Regions from separate parts of the Peribacillus sp. NPDC097224 genome, predicted to be linked through region 2. Evidence: riboswitches for the same ligand, from Rfam matches in the RefSeq annotation. Region 2 holds a riboswitch; the other holds the start of a gene.

Region 1 (7,874 bases), on a different contig from region 2:
TTGTACAATAGGCCGGCACTCCGCTTTTCGATACTTTTGCAAAGATTTTTGGGGCTTGTCCGTTCAACGCAAGGGTATAAAGCATGCGCCCTGCACTGAAAATCCCACTGTTGCATCCTGACATTGCCGCCGTGATCACGACAAAGTTGATGATGCCCGCGGCTGCGGTAATGCCTATTTTGGCAAAGGTCGATACAAACGGGCTTCCAAGTTCATCAAGTTGATTCCAAGGAAATACCGTGACGATGACAAAAATCGCGCCGATATAGAAGATTAATATGCGCCATATGATCGTTTGAATCGCTTTTGTAATGGTCCTCTTCGGATCCTTTGCTTCACCTGCAGTGATCCCGATAAGTTCAACGCCTTGATAAGATGCCACAACAAGGGAAAGGGCAAAGAAGAAACCTTTCCATCCCCCCGTAAAGAAACCGCCATTATCCCATAGGTTGGAAAGTCCAATTGCCTCTCCACCATTCCCTATCCCGAAAAAGATAAGACCTAGACCGGCAATGATCATCAAGATGATGGTAACGATCTTGATCAGTGCAAACCAGAATTCGAATTCACCGAAGGATTTGACGGAAATGAGGTTAGCGGCGCCAAGGATGACCATGGCCACCACTCCAGGAATCCAAGCCGGCAGTTCAGGGAACCAAAAGTTCATATATAATCCTACGGCAATGATTTCAGACATGCCGACCAACACCCATAGGAACCAGTTGCTCCAAGCAGTTACAAATCCTGCCAACGGATGGATATAATCACTCGCAAACGTTGCGAATGAGCCCGTAGTAGGCTCCAGGTACAGCATTTCCCCCATCGAACGCATGATAAAAAAGATAAAAAGTCCCGCGATGGCATACGCCAGCATAACAGAGGGGCCGGTCCACTTAATTGTGCTGGCAGATCCCATAAATAATCCAACACCGATCGTACCGCCCAAGGCAATCATCTGAATATGACGTGCCTCCAGCCCTCTAGTTAATTCTTTATTTGACATGATAACTCCCCCAGATGTACAAGCATAAAATGACGATTCTCTAATCCTTATTTAAGATAAGTAATTTAATAGATTTACAATGCTTCCTAAAGTACTCTACCCACAAAAGCATTTCCTTATCTTATAATAATAAATATTCCGTAGAAATACAAATGTACTTTTAGGAAAAACACTTTTGGCCGTCTAGAAGTAATGGATAGGAGGACATGATTGGTAATGGTTCTTTCCCTATACGGGTGAAGAAATCCTATGTACTATTGATAGTAAGTATCGACGGAGGTGAAAAGACAATGAAATTAATAGGAGAAAGAATCTATCTCCGCTATTTAAAAGAATCGGATGCACCTATCCTTTTAGAAAATACAAAGGATGAAGAGATACGGTATATGACAGGAACAAGATCTATATTCACTTTAGAGCAGCTTCAATGTCATATAAAGAATGTACGTGAAGATCCATCACGCCATGATCTAGCCATTTGCTTAAACGAAAGCGATCGGATGATCGGGGAATTATCCATCTCTGATATGGACGAAGAGGACAAAAAGGCAGGATTTAGAATTTCGATGAATGCCATTGAATTAACGGGCAAAGGGTATGGTACAGAAGCTATCCGACTTGTTTTAGCATTTGTTTTTGAAGAATTATCTTTAAATCGTCTGCAACTGGAAGTATTCAGCCATAATTCACGTGGAATAAGAGCCTATGAAAAAGTTGGCTTTATCAAAGAGGGGATTTTACGAGAGTCTTTATACTTCAACGGAAAATATTCGGACGAAATCATCATGGCCATTCTTAAAAGGGACTATGAAAAAATGTCCTTATCAAACTGATTCGGGGTTCGCATCGTTTCTTGGCATCAAAGTTAGCATATAGATTCACCCCCACCACATTTACAATATATCCCTTTGACCCAAAATCAAAATAGTGATAGAATTCCATTATTATTTTAAAAGAGTAAATGAGTTGCTAAAAAGAATTTTATCTTTAACAGTGGCCATTTATTGACAACCACATACTAAGCAAGCGATGAATGCTATGGATCACACTATAGCAGGAGCAGCTTCTGGAGAGACTGTACACACGTGCAGCGCCGAAGGATTCACAATCTCAGGCAAAAGGACAGAAGAGTAACGAATATTTGTTATTCTTTAACCTTTCGAGATTGGTAGCTTCCAATCTCTTTTTTTATTGTCTTTTTTCAATCATCACTAAAAAAACGAAGTGAAATCGCTACTAAACTGGACAGATTCATTGCCCTGGTGATCGATTGGAATCAACGGACCATGTACTTCACATTCAAGAATTATAACAACGGGGGCGCACAAATTGGCTAAACAAGAATTGAAAAGGGATTTGAAAAATCGACATGTACAACTCATCGCCATAGGAGGAACCATCGGGACCGGGTTATTTTTGGGATCCGGAAAAGCCATACAGTTGGCGGGACCCTCCATTATCTTTTCGTATCTGATTATCGGGATTGCCTTGTTTTTCGTCATGAGGGCTTTAGGGGAATTGCTGTTGTCCAACGCGGGATATTCCTCATTCACCGAATTCGCCACGGAATACATCGGACCGTGGGCTGGGTTCGTGACTGGCTGGACCTATTGGTTCTGTTGGATCATGACGGCCATGGCCGATATTATCGCTGTCGGGGTCTATATGCAATATTGGTTCGACATTCCGCAATGGATCCCTGCACTTGCCTGCTTGGTGATTCTACTAGGATTGAATTTGTTGACCGTGAAGCTATTTGGAGAATTGGAGTTCTGGTTCTCCCTCATTAAAGTCATCACGATCGTCGCCTTGATCGTTGTGGGAATTGTCTTACTCATCATTGGTTTCCAAACCGATACAGGAACCGTTTCCCTCAACAACCTTTGGAGTCATGGGGGCATGTTCCCGAACGGCGCATCCGGCTTTTTGCTTTCCCTACAGCTAGTCGTCTTCTCCTTTGTTGGTGTCGAAATCATTGGGGTAACAGCGGCCGAAACCGCCAATCCGAAAAAAAACATCCCGTCAGCGATCAATAAGATCCCTGTCCGGATATTGCTTTTCTATATCGGTGCCATCACCGTCATCCTTTGCGTCAATCCATGGACACAGCTCGATGCCGCAAGCAGCCCATTTGTGGAGGTCTTCGCCTTGATCGGGATTCCGGTTGCTGCAGGGATTATCAATTTCGTCGTGTTGACATCTGCCGCTTCTGCCGGGAATAGTGGATTGTTTTCAACAAGCCGCATGCTTTATACCTTGAGCAACAATAACGAAGCACCTGCTAAACTTAAGAAATTAAATAAACGTGCTGTTCCGAGTAATGCATTGGTTACGTCCACCATCGTCGTCTCCATTGGGGCATTATTAAGTAAAATCATACCGGAGCAAGCTTTCACCATCGTGACAACGATTAGTGCAATCTGCTTCCTATGGGTCTGGAGCATCATCTTGATTTCCCATATCAGGTATACGAAAAAACGTCCGGACTTAAGGGCTACGTCCACTTTCAGGGCTCCCTTAACACCTTTCATCAACTATGTAATATTAGGGCTGTTTGTCTTCATCTTGATCGTCATGCTGTTTGCTGAGGCGACCAGGCCGTCATTATTGCTGACACCGCTTTGGTTCATTCTTTTAGTTGTCATATATAACTATCGAAAAAAATGAACGAGGAATTTTGGGATACGGAAGTCTACCTTCCTATCCCATTTTCCTGTGATTAAATGAGAGAGTAAAATGAAGCGTGACGAATATTTTTTTCTGCCACACTATTAATTTTTTTATTGAATTAGTGTAAGGTACTAGGTATTACGGAAACATTTTTTTAGAAAAACATCATAATCTGTGAAACATATTTAGAATGGAGGGGTTGCTTCATGAAAGTATTATATATTCTTACACTCGTTCCTTTTATCGGCATATTAGGGTTTCTTCCTTTTGTTAATAAAGTAGAACCTTATGTATTGGGGATGCCTTTTTATATGTTTTGGATGGCGATGTGGGTCGTGCTCACTTCCGTCACTCTAGCCGTCATGTATAAGTTGGATCCTAGGAACCGGGAAGGTGAAGAAGAATGAATATTGCTCTTATCATTATTTTAGCATTTTTACTTTTATCGATTTTTCTTGGGATCCGTTCGACAAAAGGAAAAGACATGAACCTGGAACAATGGACGGTGGGCGGCCGCGGTTTTGGTGCCATATTCGTCTTTCTATTGATGGCAGGGGAAATTTACACAACCTTCTCCTTCCTTGGAGGAAGCGGCTGGGCTTATGGAAAGGGTGCGCCCGCTTTATACGTCCTCATTTATATTACCTTGTCTTATGTATTATCCTATTGGCTACTTCCGGCCATTTGGAAATATGCAAAAGAAAATCGGCTTATGTCACAATCCGATTTCTTCGTAAGCAAATACAAGAGCCCAACTCTAGGGATTCTTGCTGCCCTTGTCGGCGTGGTATCGATGATTCCGGTCGTCGTCGTACAGCTCAAAGGCTTAGGGATCATTGTTTCCGAAGCATCATATGGCGCCATTTCCATGTCCACCGCTGTGTGGCTTGGAGCTATCAGCCTGACCATTTATGTCATGATTTCAGGCATTCACGGATCAGCCTGGACAGCCGTCATCAAGGACATCATGATGATCGTCATCATCGCATTCCTGGGCATTTATCTTCCAATTCATTACTTTGGTGGTCTTCAACCGATGTTCGAAACCATAAATGCCGCCAAACCAGGTTTCCTGACGCTGCCCGAACAAGGTCTTAGCGTTTCGTGGTTCATCTCGACCGTCATCTTGCTCGTATTTGGTTTTTACATGTGGCCCCAAGTATTCAGTGCCGTCTATACGGCCCGGAGCGGAAAAACATTTCGTAAAAATGCCATCATCAGTCCACTGTATACGCTCATGTTACTATTTGTCTTTTTTGTAGGATTTGCCGCTATTTTGAAAGTGCCTGGACTGGAAGGCGCCGATGCGGACCTTTCCTTATTGCGCCTTGCGATACAGACCTTTGATCCATGGTTTATAGGAGTCATCGGTGCAGCTGGCATGTTGACGGCATTAGTACCAGGATCGATGCTGTTGATGAGCGTCTCTACGCTCCTTGCGAAAAATGTCTATAAGGAACTCCATCCTGGAGCATCAGACCGGCATGTGGTACGTTTGGCCAAGTTACTCGTTCCCGTGATTGCACTCATATCCGTTTACTTCACCTTAAACGGCGGAGAAACGATGTCTGCTTTGATCTTGATGGGATATAGCTTCATTACACAACTATTCCCGTCCCTGTTATTCAGCCTGAAAAAGAAGAACTTTATCAATAAATATGGGGCAATAGCGGGTATCATCTGTGGATTGGCCATCGTCACCTATATCACTATCAGCCAATCGACAATCGGCACGCTGTTCCCATCCTTGCCACAAGCGGCGAAGGATCTGAATGTCGGAATCATCGCCTTGGCTGTGAACTTTATCGTGATGATGGTTGTCAGCCTCGCATTCAAGAAGCTGGTAGTTGCCGAAGTTAAACCCGTAGTGGTTAAAGAAGTATAAAAAAAAGCAATCGGACCTCAGTGAAAACTGAGATCCGATTGCTTTTTTTGTCTTAATGGGCCTTCCTGAACCGATCATTACCGGAGAATGAATCCTTCCGGCAATGTGGCTTTCATCAAGATGGCCGTTTCCTTGAGCCTTTCTTGATTGTAGGAGGAATGCTGGAGCAAATCATCATCCAGGTAGGCTGGGTGGGTCATGACCTCCACGCTTTTGCCCTCACTAATCCGCTCGTTAAGGGTTTGAAAGTAATCGACGGCCGCCTTTTCCCCATAAAAATCGTCAAGGAATGTATCGGTCACTGTTTCAATGTCCTGAAAATGGGGTCCCGCTTTTCGGACTGGTAGCCCATAATGGGCGGAAAGCTTTTTCACGACCGGCCAAAAGGCCGGGATCGCATGGACATGATGATGACTGTCAAAATGGGTCGGCATCATCCCCAAATCGATGAATTTATCAATCTGGGCAGACCATTCCCTCTCCAACTCTTCCAAGGAAATACTACCCGGGTTCCCATATACCTCATCTTGCTTTTTGAAGTTTCCCTCTCTGTCTACAAGGCTAGGCACATCATGTAGCAGCGGCCGTCCACATGTCAGGACAAGATGGATGCCCACCTTAAGCGTGCGATGATCTTTGGCAATTCTGATGGCATGATCGGTCGCTTTTGCATTCATCATCATGGTCGCCGAATTGACTATTCCATTTTTGTGGCTATTCAATATGCCGTAATTCACAGCCCGCGAAAACCCGAAATCATCAGCATTGACCAGCACTTCAATCATGAAAACTTCCTTGTAATTCCTTATTCTCGAAGAACTGCGGCAAAAACTCCTTATGCGCCAAGAGCATTTCATCCAGAATCAATTTCCCCACCCGGTCACTTGGAACTAGTGGGTTGATGGTCATCGCAAGCAGGGCCGTATCATAGTTGCCTGTTACGGCAGCCTCGATAGCCACCCTTTCAAAGGACTTAATTTGCTGGACGAGTCCGCGAACGGCTACCGGTAATTCACCTACCGTGATCGGTTTTGGACCATCCTTCGTAATCACACAGCTCACTTCAACGGCTGAATCGTACGGGATTCCTTCAATCGCACCATAATTCATCGTATTGACCGCCTGTATATCACGTTTATCCGTATACATGGAATGGATCAACCGCACCGCGGCGTCACTGTAGTAAGCGCCGCCCCGTTCTTCAAGCTGTGGTGGCTTGATGTCTAGATCGACGTCTTTATATAGTTCAAATAGTTCCGTTTCCAGCTTTTGTACGACCTCAGCCCTTGTTTCCCCATTTTCTGCATCCTTCAGCTCTTGAGCCAGGATATCTCCCGTTTTGTAGTAATAATTGTGATATGGGCAAGGAAATAAGTTCAATGCACGAAGGAATTCCGGCTCCCATCCCATCGCATGGATATTCTTCATCGTCACCGCTTTATCCGGGTCTGAAATCATATCGATGATTTCCTCTTTCACGCTCTTTCCATCCACGAATACATCCAATCCGTATACCATATGGTTCAATCCGGCGAAATCAATCCGCACCCGGTCCGGTTCCACCTTCATCAACTCGGCGACACCGCGTTCCATCCCGATCGGCACATTGCATAAACCGACGATTTTAGTGATGTTGCTATGACGCAGAACCGCTTCCGTAACCATGCCGGCAGGGTTCGTGAAATTGATCAACCAGGCATTCGGGCAAATCTCTTCCATCTCCCGGGCGATGTCAAGAATGACAGGAATCGTCCGAAATGCTTTGAACAACCCGCCTGGTCCATTCGTTTCCTGACCGATGACCCCATGCTTCAGCGGAATTTTCTCATCAAGTGCCCTTGCAGCCAGCTGCCCGACCCGTAATTGGGTCGTGACATAGTCGGCACCCTCTAGAGCTTTCTTACGGTCAAGCGTTAAGTGAATATCGATCGGCACTCCCGCTTTTTCCACCATCCGTCTTGCCAGCCCGCCGACGATTTCAAGCTTTTCCTTGCCAGCCTCTATATCCACGAGCCAGATTTCACTTACAGGAAGCTCCTTGTAATATTTAATGAATCCTTCAATCAGTTCCGGCGTATAACTTGAACCTCCGCCTATCGTAACGATTTTCAACCCCTTACTCATTCCGCTGTCCCCTCCTTGATCTTGTTGGCTCCAAGAAACTCTTCTCTCATCTCAATCATTTCAACCGCCAAATCCTTCAAAGTCATCGCCGTCATCAAATGATCCTGTGCGTGTATCAGGATAATCGGGATGTCTAATTTCTCGCCACCCGCTTCCGCATGAATCAACTGGGTCTGAAATTTATGCGCCTGC
Region 2 (7,874 bases):
TAATGTACGGACTCCCAACTGCTTTTGCCTCCGACCACTCAATACAAATTCATGCTTACAATGGCGATTATATGGCAAATCGAAAAATGGTTCCAAACGTCGCATCATATAATTTGCATTGATGACGGCATTCTCCGTAACGGCCTTAAGTCCATCCGGTCCCATTGACCTTATGTACGTATAAGCCCTTACATTGATGCCGAAGTTCCCATAATAGGGTTTGACCCTTCCAATGGATTGTGGACGGTCATAATCAAGGACAAACTGATCGCCCTCTTTTGTCACGATCGGTTTAGGCAAATAGGGAATTAAATCCGACTTCACCCCAACCGGACCTGAACCAGGTCCTCCTCCGCCATGGGGTCCAGTGAATGTTTTATGGAGATTTAAATGAACAACGTCAAAACCCATATCTCCTGGACGCACTTTGGAAAGAACAGCATTCAGGTTAGCCCCGTCATAATAAAGCTTTCCACCGGCGTCATGGACAAGCTGTGCCATCTCCAGGATGTCCTCTTCGAATAAGCCTAATGTATTTGGATTCGTAAGCATTAATGCTGCTGTATCTGGTCCTACCACTCGCTTCAAGTCTTCAAGGTCCACGAGCCCGAATTCATTGGATTTTACCGTAATCGTCTCTAGTCCGGCAACTGTTGCCGAAGCCGGGTTCGTTCCATGGGCCGAATCGGGGACGATGACTTTCGTACGGTTTACATCTCCATTCGCTTCATGGAAAGCCCTGATCATCATGAGCCCAGTCCATTCACCATGCGCCCCGGCAGCAGGCTGCAAGGTCACTTGATCCATTCCTGTAATTTCCGTCAAATGTTCCTGAAGGTCAAATAACAACTCTAGGGCACCTTGGACGGTTTCTGGGTCCTGGTATGGATGAATATGGGTAAAACCATTGTACCTGGCGACATTTTCATTAATTTTCGGATTATATTTCATCGTACAGGAGCCGAGTGGATAAAACCCAGAGTCCACTCCATGGTTCCGTTTGGATAAAGCCGTATAATGACGCATGATATCAAGCTCGGAAACTTCCGGAAGCTCGGCTTCCACCGTACGTATATATTCCACAGGCAGGATTTCTTCTAGTGGAGTATCCGCTACATCCATTTCAGGAAGGCTATACCCGATTCGACCGGCTGTACTGATTTCAAAAATGAGTGATTGATCTTGATTATTCATAGTTGATCCCCCAGTTCCTGCGCAAATGCATCGATTTCTTCTTTTGTTCTTAATTCCGTTACAGCCACTAGCATATGATTTTTCAACTCGGGATAAACGGAGCCCAGGTCAAAACCACCAATCATTTCTTTTTCAAAGAGCCTCTTATTGATATCTTTGTAGGGAAGAGGCAACTTAATGACAAATTCATTAAACGAAGGTCCTTCAAAGACCACTTCAATTCCTTGTGCTTGGAGCGTCTTTTTTGCGTAATGGGCTTTTTGAATATTCTGGACGGCCATTTCTCTGACGCCTTTTTTCCCTAGAGCAGTCATGGCTACAGAGGCTGCCAATGCGTTCAATGCCTGATTGGAACAAATATTGGATGTAGCTTTGTCACGGCGTATATGTTGCTCACGTGCTTGGAGCGTCAATACGAAGCCCCGTTTTCCATCCTCATCCACTGTCTGACCGACTAAACGGCCCGGGACTTTCCGTAGCAGTTTTTTCGTGACCGCGAAATATCCGCAATGAGGTCCGCCGAATGCGGCAGGAATGCCGAATGGCTGAGCATCACCTGTCACGATATCGGCACCGAGTTTTCCCGGCGGAGTCAATGCACCAAGTGCAAGCGGATTACTCGATACGATAAACATCGATTTCTCGTTATGTATGATTGCTTCCATTTCCTTCAACGGTTCGATGCGTCCAAAGAAGTTGGGGTACTGTACGATGACACCTGCAATATCATCTGAAGCCAGGTCTTTTAAAGCAGCAATATCTGTGACTCCGTCTTTATGAGGAATCTCGATGACCTCCACCCGTTGACCCTTTGCGTAGGTTTTCACCACTTCCCTTGATTCAGGATGGACAGTAGATGATAATAGAATCTTTTTCCGGCGCGTTTGTCCGGCGGCAAGCATGGCCGCTTCGGCTAAGGCTGTTCCACCGTCATACATCGAGGAATTCGCCACCTCCATACCCGTCAATTCACATATCATCGTTTGATATTCAAAGATGGCCTGAAGCTCTCCTTGAGAAATTTCCGGTTGATAGGGAGTGTAGGCTGTATAAAACTCCGAACGGGATAGGACGTGATCGACGATGACAGGCGAATAATGATCATACACGCCAGCCCCAAGGAAAGATGCATAGTTTTTCAAATCCGCATTTTTGGAAGCCAGTTTCGATAGTTCCTTCATTAAAGCTGGCTCTGATTTTGCTGGTTTTATGTCATATTCACCTTGAAATCGGACATTTTCTGGTATATCGCTGAAGAGATCATCGACGGTTGTGACCCCTATAACTTCCAACATTTCTTTTTTATCCTGCTCTGTCATCGGTAAGTAACGATGTTTCATCTTATGGACCATTCCCTTCTATTTTCGTGTATTTTTATAAAAAGGTGTTTGGATAACAATGGCTTTCAGTCTCTTAGAACGGATTTCCACTTCTACTTCCGTGGATAGACTTGAGTGATTTTTATCGATAAGGACCAATCCTACATTTTTATTCAATGTTGGTGACTGAGTCCCTGTCGTCACTTCGCCAATGAGTTTCTCCCCGTTATATACTTTATAGCCATGCCGAGGTATGCCTCTGTCAATCATTTCGATGCCAACAAGCTTACGTGGTGCCCCTTTTTCCTTTTGTTCGGCAAGCACGGCTTTCCCAAAAAAGTCTGACGCCTTATCCGGTTTAACCGCAAAACCAATCCCCGCTTCGATTGGGGTGATATCCGGCGAAAGCTCTTGACCATAAAGCGGTAGTTTTGCTTCGAACCGAAGGGTATCACGGGCCCCCAGTCCAATCGGTTGTATCCCATCATCTTTACCAGCTTCCAAAATTTCTCTCCAAAGGGCTGGACCATCCTCACTTCGGCAATATATCTCGAAACCATCTTCCCCCGTATACCCTGTACGTGAAACCATCGTGGATATATTATGAATGTGGACGTCTTCTTTAAATTTAAAAAAGCCAATTGTGCTTAAATCAGTTTGGTCGGTAATCTTCTGCAATACTTTCTCCGCTCGAGGACCCTGCAGAGCAAGTTGCGCATAATCGTTTGAAACATTATTGATGCTGACACCTTCCATACCATTCACCTGAAGCCAATTGAAGTCTTTCTCGATGTTGGCTGCATTGACCACAAGCAGATAATCCTCTTCCGCTTTTTGGTAAACGATAAGATCGTCCACGGTCCCCCCATTTTCATAACACATGGCTGTGTATAGCGCTCCGCCCTGTTTCAGCTTGGCTACGTCATTCGTCAGCATCTTTTGTAAAAAAGAAAGGCTCCCGAAACCTTTTACCTCAATCTCTCCCATATGCGACACATCAAATAAGCCACCTCTTGTACGCACAGCTTCGTGTTCATCTTTTATGCCGGTAAACTGCACAGGCAGTTCCCACCCACCAAAATCGATCGTTTTTCCACCGTGCTCACTGTAAACCTCGAATAATGGCGTTCTTTTTAAATTGCTCAAAAAATGACCTCCTTCAATTTTTTTGCTTGTTCTCTTTCAGCTGATATTCCTTAAAAAAAGACACAAAAAAGGACAGAGAAAGCCAAAATGGCTTTTTCTCTGTCCTGAAACCTGAAAGTTTACCTATTATTATAGGTTTTCCCCTTTGGTGGCCGTCATTAAATAATTGGCGCTCTCCAGAGTCGCGTCCGATAAGAGTTCATTTGCCTGAGAGATTCACTGCTAAGTTTGCTCCTTCGGCGCTACATATGTAGATGGTAGTCTCTCCCCTTATCCTCACCCGCATATTGATGGAAAAGACTGAAAATTCTCCACCTGATGGTCATCCATTTGCGTGAAATGGGTACCAATCTGCTCATTGTTGATCTTTGGATAAAGCACTATCCAAATGCTAATACTATAATAACTAAAATTATTATCCAAGAAGAATATTTTCCTTCTAACTTCAGTACTATTGCAATTTTCTAAATATATTTACATCCTACCCTAAGATACTTTACTCTGCAATAACTTTTGTGGAGAAAGATTTTATTACCCTATAAAAAGGTTCATGGTTTAAAGAAACTAAGAAAATTATGTTTTAAGAAGGAGCAAGAATCAATGAAAATCAATATATCCTTCAGTTCTGAATGGAATGATGAATTTCTGCAAAAGATGGAAAACGACGGTCCATGGGGAAATTGGGATCTTTATAAACTGGCCATCCAAATGGAAGAGAACCTAATTATTCCTGATTTTGAAGGCTTACAAGCGCCAAAGCACCTTCAACAACTGACTCCCCTTCCCCATCAATTAGAGGCAGCACGTCAGGTGGTTGAACAGATGAATGGCAAAGCCATATTGGCTGATGAGGTCGGTCTTGGTAAGACTATCGAAGCAGGATTGATTTTAAAAGAATATATGATTCGGGGACTGGTTAAAAAGGTTTTGATCCTTGTACCCGCATCACTTGTCACCCAATGGGCTTTCGAACTGAATACGAAGTTTCATATTCCTGCAGTCGTTCAAAGGAAGAGTTATGTATGGGAATCATGCGATATCGTCATATCCTCCATCGATACGGCTAAGCGAGCCCCCCATCGGGATATCATTTTCAATCAAGAATATGACTTTATCATTATTGATGAAGCTCATAAACTTAAAAATAATAAAACGAAAAATTATGAATTTGTCCAAAATCTTAAAAAGAAATTCTGTTTATTGCTGACTGCTACACCCATTCAGAATAAAATCGAGGAAATCTTTAATCTCGTTTCATTATTAAAGCCTGGACACCTAGGAAATGCCGCACTCTTTTCCGAAAAATACAAAGGGAAAGGCCGGAACATTCTAGAAGATGAGCACTTAAAGGAGCTTGTCAATACGGTCATGATAAGAAACCGACGTGCCGATACTGGAATTGAATGGACGAAACGGCGTGTAGAGACAATCATCATTGAATTTTCACCAACTGAACAAGCCTTGTATGATGCCGTAACGAAGTTTAAACCAATATCAGACGGAACAAAAGGAAGTGCTTTTTCTTCACTCACCCTTCAAAGGGAAGCATGCAGCAGCCGAGAAGCAGTCTACTATACATTGAAGAATATGAAGGAAAAATACAAAGAACCATCGGCTGACTTTGAAGCAAGATTAGATGATCTGTTTGAGAAAGTAAACCTCACCGAACAAAATTCAAAGGCAGAGAAGGCTTTGGAACTTATTAAGAAAATTGATGACAAGGTCATTATTTTCACCGAATATCGCGCTACACAGCTTTATCTACAATGGTACCTGCAACAGCATGGCATTTCATCCGTTCCATTCCGCGGAGGGTTTAAGCGTGGTAAAAAAGATTGGATGAAGGAACTATTCCAGAAGAAAATCCAGGTATTGATTGCCACCGAAGCCGGAGGAGAAGGAATCAACCTACAGTTTTGCCATCACTTGATCAATTTTGATTTGCCTTGGAATCCAATGAGGTTGGAACAAAGGATTGGACGGATTCATCGACTTGGTCAAGAAGAAGACGTCATGATTTATAACTTTGCCACTAAAAATACAGTCGAAGAACATATTTTGAAATTGTTATATGAAAAAATCCACTTATTTGAAAAGGTAATTGGAGAACTGGATGATATTTTAACGAAGTTGGATATTAACAATATCGAGGAATATTTAATTGATGTTGTCGGAGAGTCCAAATCAGAAGGAGAAATGAAAATTAAAATGGATAATTTGTCATCCATGATTCAGTTCGCACAAGCTATGAAGGATGGTGAAATCCATGCAGCAACAGGAAATTCATGATTTTTTAATAACCTACTTTCAATCCAACGCATGTGAGGTGTTGGAAAATACCTCTTCATATCTCACTGTTCAGTTAACGATCGAAATGGATAAGGAACTTATGAACAGACCTTTTTATTGGCACTATCTCGAAAAAACCGGTGGGATACCGAGTCCTGGCATGCTTACGTTCATCACCCAACCCGAACTGGCACCGCCTGACTTGAAAGGGGAAATCATTCATTTTGGTTCGCCACGGCTCCACCAAATTATCCAGTCGACCAAGAGGCTGGCAGGTTTCATCAGGCTTTTTGAGGATAGGCCTCCCTTAAAGACGGGCCAAAGTCCACTTTTTCCTTGGCTCACCCAAAATGTAAAAATCTCTTATCAGTGTGACAGAAAAAAAGATATCTTCATGTCCATAGGACTTAATTTAATTTCCGGTGAATTCATAGAAGGATTTCATGAGCGTCTCCTGTCGGTCAAGGTCACTCCCAAAATACCGGATTATTCTTTTACACTTTCCCCCTTGATCATGCCTAAAAGCGGGCTATCCAGACTGGATACATATATTCGTAAAAGCTTCGAGAATGATGATCATACCTGGGCGGAAGAAGCGATGGAACGGTGGCAGACAGACTTGAATCTATTGGAACATTTTTATAAGGATATGGAAGATAAAAGCGAAAGCTATTTTACTGAGAAACAGGCATTGCAAGCCCAATATGAGCCAAATATCCAAATTACCATCATCAATGGCGGGCTATTCTATTTATCCGACCAATCATTAGCATAATGGTCTCTTTAGCCAATCATTAAGAAAAGCAGATGTCTATGAATTCAAGACATCTGCTTTCTTTTTTTGACTTTTTTAATGAACATGGACACGGCGAAAGGGACAATCCCAAACCAGTGAGAAACTCTAGGCTCCTTATCCTCTTTCCGATGACGGCGCTTTTCTTTTCTTTCTCTCTTGGTTAAATTGAAATACTGTACGATTTGCTGTGTAATATATTTGATATAAGCGTTCGTAGACATACATTATCACCCATGACCAAGTATGCCCCATATTCGTATTCCATATTCGTTCACCATAAATCGACATGTTAGTCCTTCAGTTTTTCTATCCATTCTATCACTCTACCTAGTTTTTTATCATATAGAATGATGATTCGGCCTGTTCGCTTATTTTTGGTGATAGAAGAAAATTCGATATAGGCATATCGCACATCCTGCTTCGTTACCTTATAGTGAACATCACCATTAGGATAGGCGATTTCCCCCTGAATGCTTTTGGGTACCTCATCCTCCCATTCGGCTGTCACTTCATTAACGGCCAGATGCACTAAGTGATCGGAAAGTAAGGTCTCTTCTACTTCTTTATAAAATTTTTTATCAATAACGAATTGATCAATCATCAGTATCGTGAACATGATAAAAACACTAGCTATAATCATAACCATTGGGAATATGACTCCTTTTTGATTATTCATCAGCCACCAACTCACTTTTAATGAAGGGATGGAACCTTCGTATAAAGGTCTGACCTGCTTTATCCGTTATATTAAGTACGATGACGTTGCCATCCTTTTCAACCTTCACATTCGAAATGTTCTGGAGTATGACCTCATGGCCCTCCCCGTTAACCCGTCTTCTAAGCTTGTCATTATATTGCTCGATTAAAGACAAATCCTCTCCTGAAAGTAAATATAATTTATTCCCCACAACATCCTGGCTTTTGGAGCTTCTGACTTCCTGTTGCATTTGCAACGTAAAGAGCTCCCACTCTTTAGGATGTATTCTATTTTTTGTTCCTATCTGGGATTGAATGATTGAGAAAAACTGGAGGATAAAAAGGGAAAGGGTCAGCAGGATCATTAAGGAAAAGAGCATTTCAATCATGGTAAACCCTTCACTTTTTCGCAACATCACAAATCGATTCATACT

Evidence for each region. A riboswitch is a leader RNA that binds a small molecule or an ion and turns the genes downstream of it on or off. The one in region 2 is predicted to bind glycine.
Region 1: another riboswitch for glycine. It lies ahead of ACIQXR_RS09910 (amino acid permease); the one in region 2 lies ahead of gcvT (glycine cleavage system aminomethyltransferase GcvT).

What each region holds. Positions count from the first base shown of each region.
Region 1 is NZ_JBIWDK010000004.1:90,811-98,684, forward strand. Features, by position in the region: gene ACIQXR_RS09900 (amino acid permease) at 1-1,003, opposite strand, end outside; gene ACIQXR_RS09905 (GNAT family N-acetyltransferase) at 1,294-1,836, shown strand; glycine riboswitch at 2,060-2,139, shown strand; gene ACIQXR_RS09910 (amino acid permease) at 2,333-3,670, shown strand; gene ACIQXR_RS09915 (DUF3311 domain-containing protein) at 3,880-4,080, shown strand; gene ACIQXR_RS09920 (sodium:solute symporter family protein) at 4,077-5,558, shown strand; gene chbG (chitin disaccharide deacetylase) at 5,636-6,343, opposite strand; gene ACIQXR_RS09930 (6-phospho-beta-glucosidase) at 6,336-7,682, opposite strand; gene ACIQXR_RS09935 (PTS sugar transporter subunit IIA) at 7,679-7,874, opposite strand, start outside.
Region 2 is NZ_JBIWDK010000001.1:196,456-204,329, reverse strand. Features, by position in the region: gene gcvPB (aminomethyl-transferring glycine dehydrogenase subunit GcvPB) at 1-1,194, opposite strand, end outside; gene gcvPA (aminomethyl-transferring glycine dehydrogenase subunit GcvPA) at 1,191-2,534, opposite strand; gene gcvT (glycine cleavage system aminomethyltransferase GcvT) at 2,553-3,659, opposite strand; glycine riboswitch at 3,757-3,841, opposite strand; glycine riboswitch at 3,845-3,939, opposite strand; gene ACIQXR_RS01045 (DEAD/DEAH box helicase) at 4,260-5,948, shown strand; gene ACIQXR_RS01040 (YqhG family protein) at 5,926-6,723, shown strand; gene ACIQXR_RS01035 (YqzE family protein) at 6,768-6,965, opposite strand; gene comGG (competence type IV pilus minor pilin ComGG) at 7,034-7,390, opposite strand; gene comGF (competence type IV pilus minor pilin ComGF) at 7,413-7,874, opposite strand, start outside; gene ACIQXR_RS01020 (hypothetical protein) at 7,840-7,874, opposite strand, start outside.